Regions from separate parts of the Rahnella sp. RFA10(1/100) genome, predicted to be linked through region 1. Evidence: predicted binding sites of a transcription regulator. Region 1 holds the regulator's gene; each other region holds the start of a gene.
What was found. Region 1 encodes LexA, which represses DNA repair genes until DNA is damaged. Its sites were predicted from a motif close to TNCTGTATGTACATACAGNA; they were not measured.

Region 1 (4,264 bases):
CGGACAAAACTGTCCCGCCCCAGCCAAAGCACAGCGAAGAATTTCTGGATGCCGTTCAGTACGCGCAGATGTGGCGTGTCATCCTGACCTTCACGGCCCGGTGCCCGACCAAACATCACCGACACCGGCAACATCTGAATGTCTAAATCCGGGTTATTGCGGTGCAAATCAAGGTAGTCGTGGAACAGCTTTACGGATTCCTGCTTCGGCGTGTAATAAGAGAATACGCGCGGACCTTCAGCAATAAAGACATGGCTTGGCAGCAGGGTTCCGTCAATTTCCAGCGGAATAAGGGGATCAGGCAGATTCTGTGCCAGACATTGCGCACGCAACGTCAGCAAATCGGCTTTGGAATTATAGGGCAATACATACAAAATCGGCCGCGTCGGGTCTAAATGCAACTCGGTAACCGGATCTGAAGGTATGACCTTGCTCTTTACCAGCAATGAGAGCGGTAAATTCAATAATGTGTAATAAAGTCTACGCCAACCTGACATAAAAACGTGAAGCCTCTTGTTAGCCATTTCGCCGCAAGGATACCAGAAAGCTCAGATGAGATCTGTGGTGATGCAATACCCTTCTTATTTCAAGCCGCAGGGGTGTTGGCTTAAGACGTTCACCCGAATCACTTACTCATGTAAGCTCATCAGGATTCACTTCTTTACCGCCTTTCTGCACCCCGACTATTTGGGGTATAAAGTGCGGCAAATTCTCTAAGGATCAGTAAAAGAAATGGCTAACCAAGTCACTGGATTTACCCGAATTTATAAAGCAGCTGGCTATTCCTGGAAAGGGCTGAAAGCGGCATGGCAAAATGAAGCGGCCTTTCGCCAGGAAGCCAGCGTCGCTATTCCGTTAATTTTGTTATCTTTTTGGTTTGATGTCAGCCCCGTAGAACGCATTCTGCTGGTGGGATCCGTTGTTTTGGTCTGTGTCACTGAACTGCTCAACAGCGCGGTAGAATGCGCGATAGACCGTATCGGATCTGAGTTTCACGTACTTTCAGGTCGTGCAAAAGATATCGGCTCGGCTGCCGTACTTCTGACCATCATATTGGCGTTTTTTGTCTGGGTCAGCATCTTTTGGCCACGATGGTTCTGATTTGGAATCTGCATTCCAGGAATCAACGTTATGCCCTGTTTTTATTCAATCTTAGGTTTTCATTGATCGTTTAGCTGTATATACTCACAGCAAGACTGTATAAACAACCAGGGGGCGGAATGAAAGCTTTAACGACCAGACAACAAGAGGTCTACGACCTTATTCGCGATCATATCTCCACCACCGGTATGCCACCCACCCGCGCAGAGATTGCATCACGTCTGGGGTTCCGTTCCCCCAATGCGGCGGAAGAGCATCTCAAAGCGCTGGCGCGTAAGGGTGTTATTGAGATTGTTTCCGGCGCATCACGTGGCATTCGTTTGCTGATGGAAGAAGAAGAGGGTTTACCGCTGATCGGCCGGGTTGCTGCCGGTGAGCCGTTGCTGGCCCAGCAACATATTGAAGGACACTATCAGGTCGATCCGGCCATGTTTAAGCCGAGTGCCGATTTCCTGCTGCGTGTCAGCGGTATGTCGATGCGTGATATCGGTATTCTTGATGGCGATCTGCTGGCTGTACATAAAACGCAAGACGTGCGTAATGGACAGGTTGTTGTGGCCCGTATAGATGATGAAGTCACCGTGAAACGTCTGAAAAAACAGGGCAGTGTGGTGCAGTTATTGCCTGAAAACAGCGATTTCCAGCCGATCGTGGTTGATTTACGTGAGCAGAATTTCAGCATTGAAGGGCTGGCCGTAGGCGTCATCCGCAACGGTGACTGGATCTGACCTTCGTACTTCGGGCTGCAGATGCGTTGGCTGCGTGCGTTCACCCGAATCACTGACTCCTGTCAGCTCATCGGGATTTTTTTACTTGCCGCCTTCCTGCAACTCGAATGACTCGGTCAGATATTACTGGGTCAAATTCTTGATCCCAATGGTCATATTGTTGATTTGCGGGTTCGTTAGCCGCCTCTGACATACCGCTAAGCTTTAACGTTTCATCTCGTCGCCCCTTCCGGGGCGATGTCACTTACAGGCATAACCTGAACCTCCGGCATGAGATTCTCTATGCAACATCATTCCCCGCGACAAACACTCAAAAACACCTTTTTAAGCCCCGCCGATAAGGCGCTCTGGAGGCTGGCATTGCCGATGATTTTTTCAAATATCACGGTGCCTCTTCTCGGGCTTGTGGATACGGCGGTGATCGGTCATCTCGACAGCCCGGATTATCTCGGCGGAGTGGCTGTGGGTTCGATGATCACGACTTTCCTCTTTATGCTCTTACTTTTTTTACGGATGAGTACCACCGGCATGACCGCTCAGGCGCTGGGCGCGAATGATAACCGGTTGCTGGCGCGCGCTTTCGTACAACCCTTTCTGCTGGCCGTATTGTCTGGTCTCACCATAGTGTTGTTCCGGCACCCCCTGATGGAACAGGCGTTTCATATCGTCGGGGGCAGCCAACCGGTGCTTGAACAGGCGAGGCTGTTTATCGAAATTCGCTGGTTCAGTGCCCCGGCTTCACTGGCGAATCTGGTGATCCTTGGCTGGCTGTTGGGCATTCAGTATGTTCGCGGGCCGGTGATTTTGCTGATTGCCGGGAATCTGCTGAATATCATTCTGGATCTGTGGCTGGTGATGGGGCTGGGCTGGAATGTGCGTGGTGCTGCCATGGCGACGGCAAGTTCCGAGTATTTCACGCTATTTATCGGGCTGTACTTTGTCTGGCGGGTAATGAAGCAACGGGGTATAACCGGCGCACAAATCACCTCGGCCTGGCGTGGTAACCTGCGCCGTCTGCTGGGGCTTAACCGCGACATTATGTTGCGTTCACTTCTGCTTCAGCTTTGCTTTGCCTCACTGACCGTTCTCGGCGCACGGCTTGGCAGCCACATCGTGGCGGTGAATGCGGTGCTGATGAACCTGCTGACCTTCACCGCTTTTGCGCTGGACGGTTTTGCCTATGCTATCGAAGCGCATTCCGGTGAAGCATTCGGTGCCCGGAATCGCCAGAAATTGCTGGATGTCTGGCATGCCGCGTGCCGTCAGGCCGGGCTGGTTGCCCTGATTTTTGCCCTGATTTATGCGCTTGCAGGCGGGGCGATCATTGATGCGCTGACGTCACTACCTGAGTTACGCGAACTGGCGGACCATTATCTGGGCTGGCAAATCATCCTGCCGCTGGTAGCTGTCTGGTGTTATTTACTGGATGGCATGTTTATCGGTGCCACGCGCGGGCGGGATATGCGTAACAGTATGGTCGTGGCGGCGATAGGATACGGGCTGACGCTTTTCAGCTTACCGCTGTTGGGCAACCATGCCTTGTGGCTGGCATTGACGGTTTTCCTGGGGATGCGGGGATTATCCCTTGGCTGGATTTGGTGCCGTTACTGGCGGCACGACACCTGGTTTTCGCTTCATGCGGACTGATTTGTATGCTTTTCAAAGGAATAAACCCCGCCCTGGCGTTATTTCCTGCTTTGGATTAATCCTAATAACGGGTTTTATCTCTGTTTCAGGAGGATTAATCGAGATTCTCTACTAACCTTTGAAGTGTTAAGGACGAACTGCAAGCCAGAAATGCAGTTCACAAAACCCAAGGTAACAGGAGATATTATTATGAATAAGGATCAAGCCGACGGTAACTGGAAACAGTTCAAAGGGAAAGTGAAAGAACAATGGGGTAAATTGACTGATGATGACCTGACAGTGGTTGAAGGTAAACGTGATCAGTTAGTGGGTAAAATTCAGGAGCGCTATGGCTATCAGAAAGATCAGGCCGAGAAAGAGCTCAATGAATGGGAAACCAAAAATAAATATCACTGGTAACATGCGACTCCCCCTCGCATATCAGTGACGTATCCTGAAAAATGCTGCTCCTACCCGGAACAATTCAGGATACGGGTACACGGAAGTACCCAACCTTTGCATTTCACCTTCCCGCAGTCTTTCAGTTCCTCTTCCGTAACACCTTCATCTCTCAGCGTTTTTTCACCACTATACTGTGGTCGTGATCACACCGGTCATGGCTGTCACAGGTTTCCACTACTTTACATTCTGCACATAATCCATGCGCTTCCACCACAGAATGGCGAAGATCAAAGCCGGATTCCATTGCCAGTTTTGCCAGGCGTTCTTCGATGCCATCGGTGGTTTTTTCTGTGACCAGCCCACAGCGGTCACAGATAAACAGCGCAGAAGTATGGCTTGGCTCTTCA
Region 2 (4,264 bases), on a different contig from region 1:
CCCGCCGTAAGCGGCATTTCAATGCCGAGCATCAGCACACGCGTAAAAAATCCATCGATTTAGAATTTCTCGTCTGGCAGCGTTTAGCAGGACTGGCGCAACGCCGTGGTGCAACACTTTCTGACACCATCATTCAGCTTCTTGAAGATGCTGAGCGTAAAGAGAAATATGCGAATCAGATGTCTTCACTGAAAGAAGATTTAGAACAAATCCTTGGCAAGAAAGATTTCGGATAAATTTGGTTTCTTGCCTCAGTGAGTCATCTGTTTTGCCTGACTGAAGACATAAAAAAACCCCGCCAAAGCGGGGTTTTCAGTATCTGTAGTAAAGCTAAAGAGTGTTATTAAGCCTGTGGCTGAGTAACAGTATCTTTGTAGCCTTTAACTTCGATTTCTACACGACGGTCTGGTGCCAGGCAGTCGATCAGAGCAGCACGGCCTTTAACGGTGTCACAGGTAGAACCAGTAACCGGGTTAGATTTACCCTGGCCTTGTGCAGAGATCTTGTTAGCAGGGATACCTTTAGATACCAGGTAATCTACTACGCTCTGAGCACGTTGCTCAGACAGTTTCTGGTTGTATTGTTCTGAACCGATACGGTCGGTGTAACCCAGAACGATAACAGAACCGTCTTTAGGATCGATGGAGCTCAACTGGCTGTACAGCTGATCCAGAGCCTGTTGGCCTTCTGGTTTCAGAGTCGCTTTGTTGAAGTTGAAGAGAACGTCAGATTTCAGAGTGAATTTCTTAGTCTCTACAACTGGAGCCGGAGCTGGTGCTGGAGCAACAACTGGAGCAGCTGCTTCATCTTGACCGAAACGGTAAGAAACACCAACAGACAGCATTGCGTTATCAGGACGTGCACCAACGGTAGCCGCGTCACCAATGTTGTTAACCCACTGGTAATCCAGACGGGTAGCCCAGTTTTTGGTTACTGCGTATTCAAGGCCTACGGCTGCCAATGGAGAAACACCTGTGTCATGATCACTTACGCGACCATTAGCACCGTTGTTGAAGTTACCATTAGCGTCTGCACGCCAAACCATACCACCCAGACGGGTGTACAGGTCCAGATCGTCAGTCAGCGGGTAGCTCAGTTTAGCAGCCAGCTGAACGCCTTGTGCTTTGAACGCGCCGTTATTTACGCTGCCTTTGTAAGGCATACGGCCAAGCCAGTCATATCCCATTTCAAAGCCCAGGTATTGGTTTGCTTGGTAACCCAAGAACGCACCTGCACCCAGTTGGCTATCGTGGGTAGGGCCGTTGCCGATACCGTTGTAAGCATTTGCGAAACCAGTGTCATGGTATTGGGACCAGCCCAATTTACCACCGGTATACCAGGTGTTATCTTTAGGGGCGGCTTGCGCTACGGTAGCGAAACCTGCCAGTGCCACTGCTAATGCGATAGCTGTCTTTTTCATTTTGCGCCTCGTTATCATCCAAATAGGCAATTGAGCTTTAAGCTTTTTAAGCCCTTGGTTAAAATCCTTACGCCAAGATTATTGCTTCATTTCAGAACTTGCCACTTTACGTTGGCATTATCGAGCAACCTTGGCGTTGTAAAGTCTACAACGTGGCGCGAAACTTACAAGCTTGATGTGTTAACACCGTGGAAAAAAAGGGAAAAACGGACATATTTCTTAACGGCTTTGGCAATTTACTGACAAATTCTGGCAATTATCTGCATTCTGGAAGCCCGTTTTTACTGGCTTGCCGCCATTATTCAGCACAAATCACTAAGTTCCGCATTATTTTCATAGGAAGATTCCTATTTTGAACTAATGGTATACGGAAGAGTGAATTTTTACTGTCGAATGATGTCCACAAGGTGAATTCTGCTCATTTGTGGGTTTCATTATGAAGCCATAAGCCCCTCCCTGACGGGCTGCAATTTGCAACCTTTCCCTCTCAGCATCATTCAAATCCGGAAGCCATCCCAACACGACACTGTAGTTTCCCGTCTGCAATGCTTTCTCCATCGCATCTACCGTCGACATTGCCGTAATTTGATTGACTTGCACCATTTTATCCACCGGCAGGCCAGACTGCGTTAACCAATGGCGGCTCAGTTTTTGCTGAGGTGTGAGCCATAACAACCAGCGGGACTGCATACCTAAGTGTTGCAGTAAGGGCAGCAGTAACTGTGCAAAAGCTGGTTGGCTCGCACTATAGACGAACTCAGTGATCAGACCATTATTCAGAGATGCAGACGTATTTACCTGTGACGGAGTGACGGGCAAAGCAAGCTGACTAAAATGATGATTTGTACGGTGTTGAGTTCGCATAAGGATGTGTCCCAGTGAGTTACTGTATGCATGTACAGTACTCTGGCGGTGAGCAAAGATCAACCCAATTTTTCCAAGATATCTCGCAAATTTTGAAGGCAACGGGCTGTAACGACATTTTATGTTTGTTGCGGTACATAAGATTGCGTATTTTGCTTTTAGCTGTTTTGGTAACTCAAAATGGAAGCAAGGAATTAACGTGAAAAGGATAACGCAATGATAAACAAATCAAAAAAAAGAGTGATTGAGTGTCTGGAAATTTTTGCCCCATTGGGCAATATTCGTTCCCGCACCCAGTTTGGAGGGATGAGCTTGTCCGCTGACCGCGTCATGTTCGCCCTTGTCTCTGATGGTGAACTCTATCTGCGAGCGACCGGCGAAACTGAAGTGCATTTTTGCCGCAAGAAGATGGAGAGGCTGATCTACCGCAAGCGGGGCATGGATGTGCAGCTGCGTTACTTCAAAGTGAATGCCCGGCAATGGAGTGACCCTCAGGCGCTATGCGAGCTGGGCAGATTATCGTTGCAAGGCATGCTGCGGGATATCGAGTTGAAAAAAAACAGCGAAGCCGCCCGCCTGAAAGATTTACCCAATCTCTCGCTGGCGCTGGAAAGGATGCTCTGGCAAGTCGGCATTGAAAACTCGGGGGATTTACGGTTACAGGGGGCCTGCCATACCTATCTCAAACTGTGTGCCATTAAAAAAAAGAATCTCGGGATTAACTTACTGATGGCATTGGAAGGGGCAATTTTGGGCTTTCATGAAGCCGCCTTGCCGATGGCATCCAGGGAGTTATTAACTCACTGGTTTAACCATCACCAAGAGCAGCTATCAAGGGCGATTCACTAAATTTGCTTACGTTGTCTGCAGCTAGAGCTGATTCTGTACCGGCAGGATTTTAGTATTAAGACTGGTGAGTTCAGGCAAATGAGCCACCAGTAATCCAATTTGCTGAAGCACGAGTTGCTCTTTACTGTCGATATCAGTGGTTCGTAACTGAATACGTGCAGTCAGTTGTCCGAGCGCATTTTGAATGCGTTCTGCTTCAGAAGGCAGATGATGCAAGGCCCCGTCAACACAGCATACTGCATCATCCAGCAACCTCAGGGTTTCCGCATCATTGAGTTTCTCGCGATGGGCCCCTAGCGCTGAAATGTAACTTAGCATCGTATGATTAAGACATAACAGGCGAAACGCCGCTTCGAGGGTCGCCGGATCGTTATTCCTCTCAGAACTCATATTCGAGACAACAGATGCCAGTTCGGCATCGCAATTATGCGCATCACGACGAGCCAGACGGTAGTCGAGACTGTTGTCTTTCCCCTGATGGTATTGCACCAGAATGGCATCAAGGTAACGGCAGTTAGCATCGAACGTTTTGCTGACCACCTTATCCAGTTGTCTGAATTTCCAGTCGGGCCATATAAAGGTCACTGCCGCCCAGGCGATACCGCAACCAATCAATGTATCGATAATTCGCGGGATAGCGATTTCAAATCCTTCGCCCAGCAAATTAAAGCATAACAACACCAAAAGGGTGATGAACATCGTGGCCTGCGCGTACTGCACTGTGCGGAACGCAAAGAACAATAATCCGCTGATGACGATCAGAATCATTTGCCCGTCAACGGAGGGAACGAAATAGAGGATAGGGATCCCGAGTGCAATGCCGGCCAGCGTGCCGATTATTCTCAGCGCTAATCTCCGGCGGGTCGCACTGTAGTTTGGCTGACAGACAAAAAGGCTGGTGAGCAAAATCCAATAGCCGTGATTTAAGCCGCTGACCTGAATGAAAACATATCCCACAAAGAGCACCACAGACATACGGATTGCATGGCGGAATAACACTGACTGCGGTGTGAAATGGCGGGAAATGCGTAGCCAGATATCGTCAAGGCCCGTCAGACGGTCTTCCGCAAACGGGCTTTTACCGGTCTGGTTTTCAGGCAGAGACTGCTCCGACTCGATATTTGCCAGTTG
Region 3 (4,264 bases), on a different contig from region 1:
TGAACGTTTATGGACTCAGGCTGAGCTGGACGTTTTCAGTCGCCTGGGTGTTGATATTTCCCAGCGCCATTTATTGCCGGATACGCTAGGTTTGCGTATCGATCAGGTGGTCAGAATGTGGTATCAGGCGCTTCCATGGCGGGGTCCGGATCAGGAAGAAGTGTGCTCGATGATCATCGCCCGCACGATTGAACTGGTGGAGCAAACCCGGCCGCTGCTGCCTGGCGTAAATCATGCCCTTGAACTTTGCCGTGATCAGGGGCTTAAAATTGGTCTTGCCTCTGCATCACCGCTGTTTATGCTCGATACCGTGCTGGAAATGTTTAATTTACAATCTTTCTTTGAGGTTCGTGTTTCTGCGGAAAAGCTGCCTTACAGCAAACCCCATCCTGAGGTCTATCTGCTGGCTGCGGGAGAATTACAGGTTGATCCCCTGCACTGTGTGACGCTCGAAGACTCTTTTAATGGCATGATCGCCACCAAAGCCGCGCGTATGCGCTCGGTGGTAGTGCCGGACCAGGAATACAGTATGGATCCGCGCTGGGCGCTCGCCGATGTCAAACTTTCTTCCCTCGAACAACTGCATGTGGTGCATATCAGTTAACTTTATACGCAGCCGCACATGCGGCTGCGTAATTTCAGGACTTCCCTCCTGCCTGAATGTCCTCATCCCACATTTCCACTGCGAAATTTTTTAAGCTTCGTTTAATTTCGTAAATCTTGAACTGACTCATAAAATAAATAAAACATCATTTCATTTTTATTGAATTAACATGTCAATCAACCTATGATTTCTGCAACAAGGACGAGCCGGGAGCTCTCCTGCTTCTGTACCCTGTCACTGCCACGCAACGGTCAGACTCGCCCGGTAAGTCCTCCTTAATCTCGTCATCTATGAGAGGCACCCACATGCAAGTTCGTCAAAGTATCCACAGCGACCACGCTAAAACACTTGATACCGCTGAATTACGCCGTGAATTTCTCATTGAGAAAATTTTCGAGAAAAATGCCTACACCATGACCTACAGCCATATTGACCGCATCATTGTCGGGGGCGTCATGCCCGCTGAAAAAACGGTATCCGTGGGTGATGAAGTTGGTAAACAGCTTGGCGTAAGCTATTTTCTTGAGCGTCGCGAACTCGGCGTGATCAATATTGGTGGTCCGGGCCTGATCGTGGTTGATGGCACGACGTATGAAATCGGTCATGAAGAAGCGTTGTATGTCGGCAAAGGGGCACAACGGGTTGAGTTCAGCAGTGTTGATCCGTTAAAACCGGCTAAGTTTTACTACAACAGCGCACCGGCTCATACCACTTTCCCGAACAAAAAAATCACGCTGGCGGAAGCCTCTCCGCAGACCATCGGTGATGCAGCCACCAGTAACCGCCGCACCATCAATAAATTCATCGTGCCTGACGTTCTGGAAACCTGCCAGCTGACCATGGGGCTGACCAAACTGGAAGAAGGCAGCCTGTGGAATACCATGCCTTGCCATACCCATGAACGCCGTATGGAAGTGTATTTCTACTTCAATATGGAAGAAGAGACGGCCGTGTTCCATATGATGGGGCAACCACAGGAAACCCGTCATTTATTAGTGCACAATGAACAGGCCGTTATCTCTCCAAGCTGGTCAATCCACGCCGGTGTGGGCACCAAAAACTATACCTTTATCTGGGGCATGGTCGGTGAAAACCAGGTATTCGACGACATGGATCACGTCAAAGTCAGCGAACTGCGTTAACTCCTCCCCGCTCTGCTTTAACCGGCAGAGCGACTCATCTTTTATGGCGAACGCGCCGTGGCAAAAGAGACTCTGAATATGATCCTCAGTTCATTTGAATTAAGCGGCAAAGTCGCCATCGTCACCGGTTGCAATACCGGGCTGGGCCAGGGCATGGCGCTAGGCCTTGCGCAGGCGGGATGCGATATCGTGGGTATTAACCTGTCAGCACCTGCAGAAACAGAAAAAAAGGTCACCGCGGCAGGTCGCCGATTTCTCGATCTGAGAGCAGACCTGAGCAGCATTCAGGGTATTCCGGAGCTGATTGAGAAGGCTGTCGGAGAATTTGGTCATATCGATATTCTGATCAATAACGCCGGGATTATCCGTCGCGAAGATGCCATCGAATTCAGCGAGAAAAACTGGGATGATGTGATGAATGTGAACAGTAAAACGCTGTTCTTTATGTCTCAGGCAGCCGCGAAACAGTTCATCAAGCAAGGCAACGGCGGCAAGATTATAAATATTGCCTCTATGCTCTCCTATCAGGGTGGAATAAGGGTGCCTTCCTATACGGCGTCAAAAAGCGCCGTAATGGGTCTGACCCGACTGATGGCCAATGAATGGGCGAAGCACAACGTCAATGTGAATGCGATCGCCCCAGGATATATGGCGACCAACAACACGGAACAGTTGCGTGCAGATGAAGAACGCAGCAAAGAAATCCTCGACAGGATCCCCGCCGGACGCTGGGGTCTGCCAGAAGATGTGATGGGGCCGGTCGTCTTTCTGGCGTCAAAAGCATCTGATTACGTTAATGGCTACACGATTGCCGTCGATGGCGGTTGGCTTGCGCGTTAATGGCACCATAAGTGACACCGAAAGGCGTCTGTTTATACGCCTTTCTTGTTTTTTATCAGCTCGTTGACAATTAGTTACAGGGCATCTCTTCCAAGATTGTGACAGTTTCACTTATACTGGATAAAATAACAGTTATCCAGTTCGGACGCGTCATGACGGCGGAAGGCCATCTCATTTTCTCAATAGCCTGTGCAGTATTTGCCAAGAAGGCACAGCTTTCTCCCGAGCTGGCGCATGGTGACTGGTGGCATATCATTCCCGGCTCTTTGCTTACTTGTCTGCTGCCTGATATTGATCACCCCAAATCGGTGCTGGGACAGCGTCTCAAATGGCTGTCAGCCCCCATCGCGCGGGCTTTCGGTCACCGCGGGTTCACTCACAGTTTGCTGGCTGTGGCCGGTGGGATTTTTCTTTTACGTACTCATTTCCCTCACGACTGGGTGATCCCAGCTGACGCTTTCCACGCCATGATTATTGGTTATCTGAGCCATATTCTGGCTGATATGCTGACACCCGCAGGTGTGCCACTGCTCTGGCCTTGTCGGTGGCGTTTCCGGTTACCTTTAATTAACAGTCAGCAAGGGAATCAGCTCGAACGGACACTCTGCCTTATTCTGGTCGGTCTGACCCTTTTCTGGCCAGACTGGACGCCCATCATTGGTGCAATAAATCCGGATTTTTTTAATCACCTGCTGAAATTATTCATCTGAACAGAATGAAACACTGCCAGATTGGCTAAAATCAATACAAATATAACCAAAAAGTTATAACGAATTACTTTTGGATATAAATAGTCAGGCCATCAAACTGTTATTCTGCACCCCAATGCTTTGGGATGGTGCAGTCCTTTCCGGAAACACCCGTTTCATTTATCAAAATTATAAGTTTGGAGTCTGGTATGAATCTTCCGCTCGTTCTTAACGTAGTGGTTTTCGTTGCCCTGCTTTTGCTGCTGGCGCAAACCCGCGACAAGCAATGGAGTCTGGCAAAAAAAGTTTTGCTGGGTCTGGCTATGGGTGTGGTATTTGGCCTGGCTTTACAGCTGATCTACGGTTCCGATGATCCGGTACTGAAAACCTCAATTACCTGGTTCAATGTTGTCGGTAACGGCTACGTCCAGTTGCTGCAAATGATCGTCATGCCGCTGGTGTTTGTCTCTATTCTGAGCGCAGTGGCGAAACTGCATAACGCGTCATCGTTGGGTAAAATCAGTTTACTGACCATCGGCACCCTGCTGTTCACCACGCTTATCGCTTCTCTGGTGGGTATCTTCGTGACCGGCCTGTTCGGTCTCACCGCTGACGGCCTGGTACAGGGCACGCAGGAAACGGCGCGGCTGACGGCAATTCAGACTAATTATGTCGGCAAAGTGGCTGACCTGAGCGTGCCTCAGCTGATTCTTTCCTTTATACCGAAGAACCCGTTTGCTGACCTGACAGGCGCTAGCCCGACATCCATTATCAGCGTCGTGATCTTCGCTGCCTTCGTGGGCGTCGCGGCCCTGCAACTGGTGAAAGATGATGCAGAAAAAGGCCCGCGTGTTCTGGCCTTCATCGATACCCTGCAGGCATGGGTGATGAAGCTGGTGCGTCTGGTTATGAAACTGACCCCGTATGGCGTACTGGCTCTGATGACAAAAGTCGTCGCAGGTTCGAATGTTCAGGATATCATTAAGCTG

Region 2: the regulator LexA is predicted to act here: its motif matches at 2,305-2,324, upstream of sulA (SOS-induced cell division inhibitor SulA).
Region 3: the regulator LexA is predicted to act here: its motif matches at 2,701-2,720, upstream of ETV65_RS04600 (metal-dependent hydrolase).

What each region holds. Positions count from the first base shown of each region.
Region 1 covers NZ_SEWR01000007.1:248,661-252,924, reverse strand. The annotation lists gene plsB (glycerol-3-phosphate 1-O-acyltransferase PlsB) at 1-497, opposite strand, end outside; gene ETV65_RS20005 (diacylglycerol kinase) at 733-1,101, shown strand; gene lexA (transcriptional repressor LexA) at 1,221-1,829, shown strand; gene dinF (MATE family efflux transporter DinF) at 2,112-3,476, shown strand; gene ETV65_RS19990 (CsbD family protein) at 3,666-3,875, shown strand; gene zur (zinc uptake transcriptional repressor Zur) at 4,027-4,264, opposite strand, start outside.
Region 2 covers NZ_SEWR01000002.1:505,152-509,415, forward strand. The annotation lists gene matP (macrodomain Ter protein MatP) at 1-236, shown strand, start outside; gene ompA (porin OmpA) at 344-1,420, opposite strand; gene sulA (SOS-induced cell division inhibitor SulA) at 1,778-2,284, opposite strand; gene ETV65_RS08940 (TfoX/Sxy family protein) at 2,501-3,133, shown strand; gene yccS (YccS family putative transporter) at 3,155-4,264, opposite strand, start outside.
Region 3 covers NZ_SEWR01000001.1:1,034,742-1,039,005, forward strand. The annotation lists gene hxpB (hexitol phosphatase HxpB) at 1-604, shown strand, start outside; gene kduI (5-dehydro-4-deoxy-D-glucuronate isomerase) at 910-1,746, shown strand; gene kduD (2-dehydro-3-deoxy-D-gluconate 5-dehydrogenase KduD) at 1,825-2,586, shown strand; gene ETV65_RS04600 (metal-dependent hydrolase) at 2,739-3,296, shown strand; gene ETV65_RS04605 (L-cystine transporter) at 3,485-4,264, shown strand, end outside.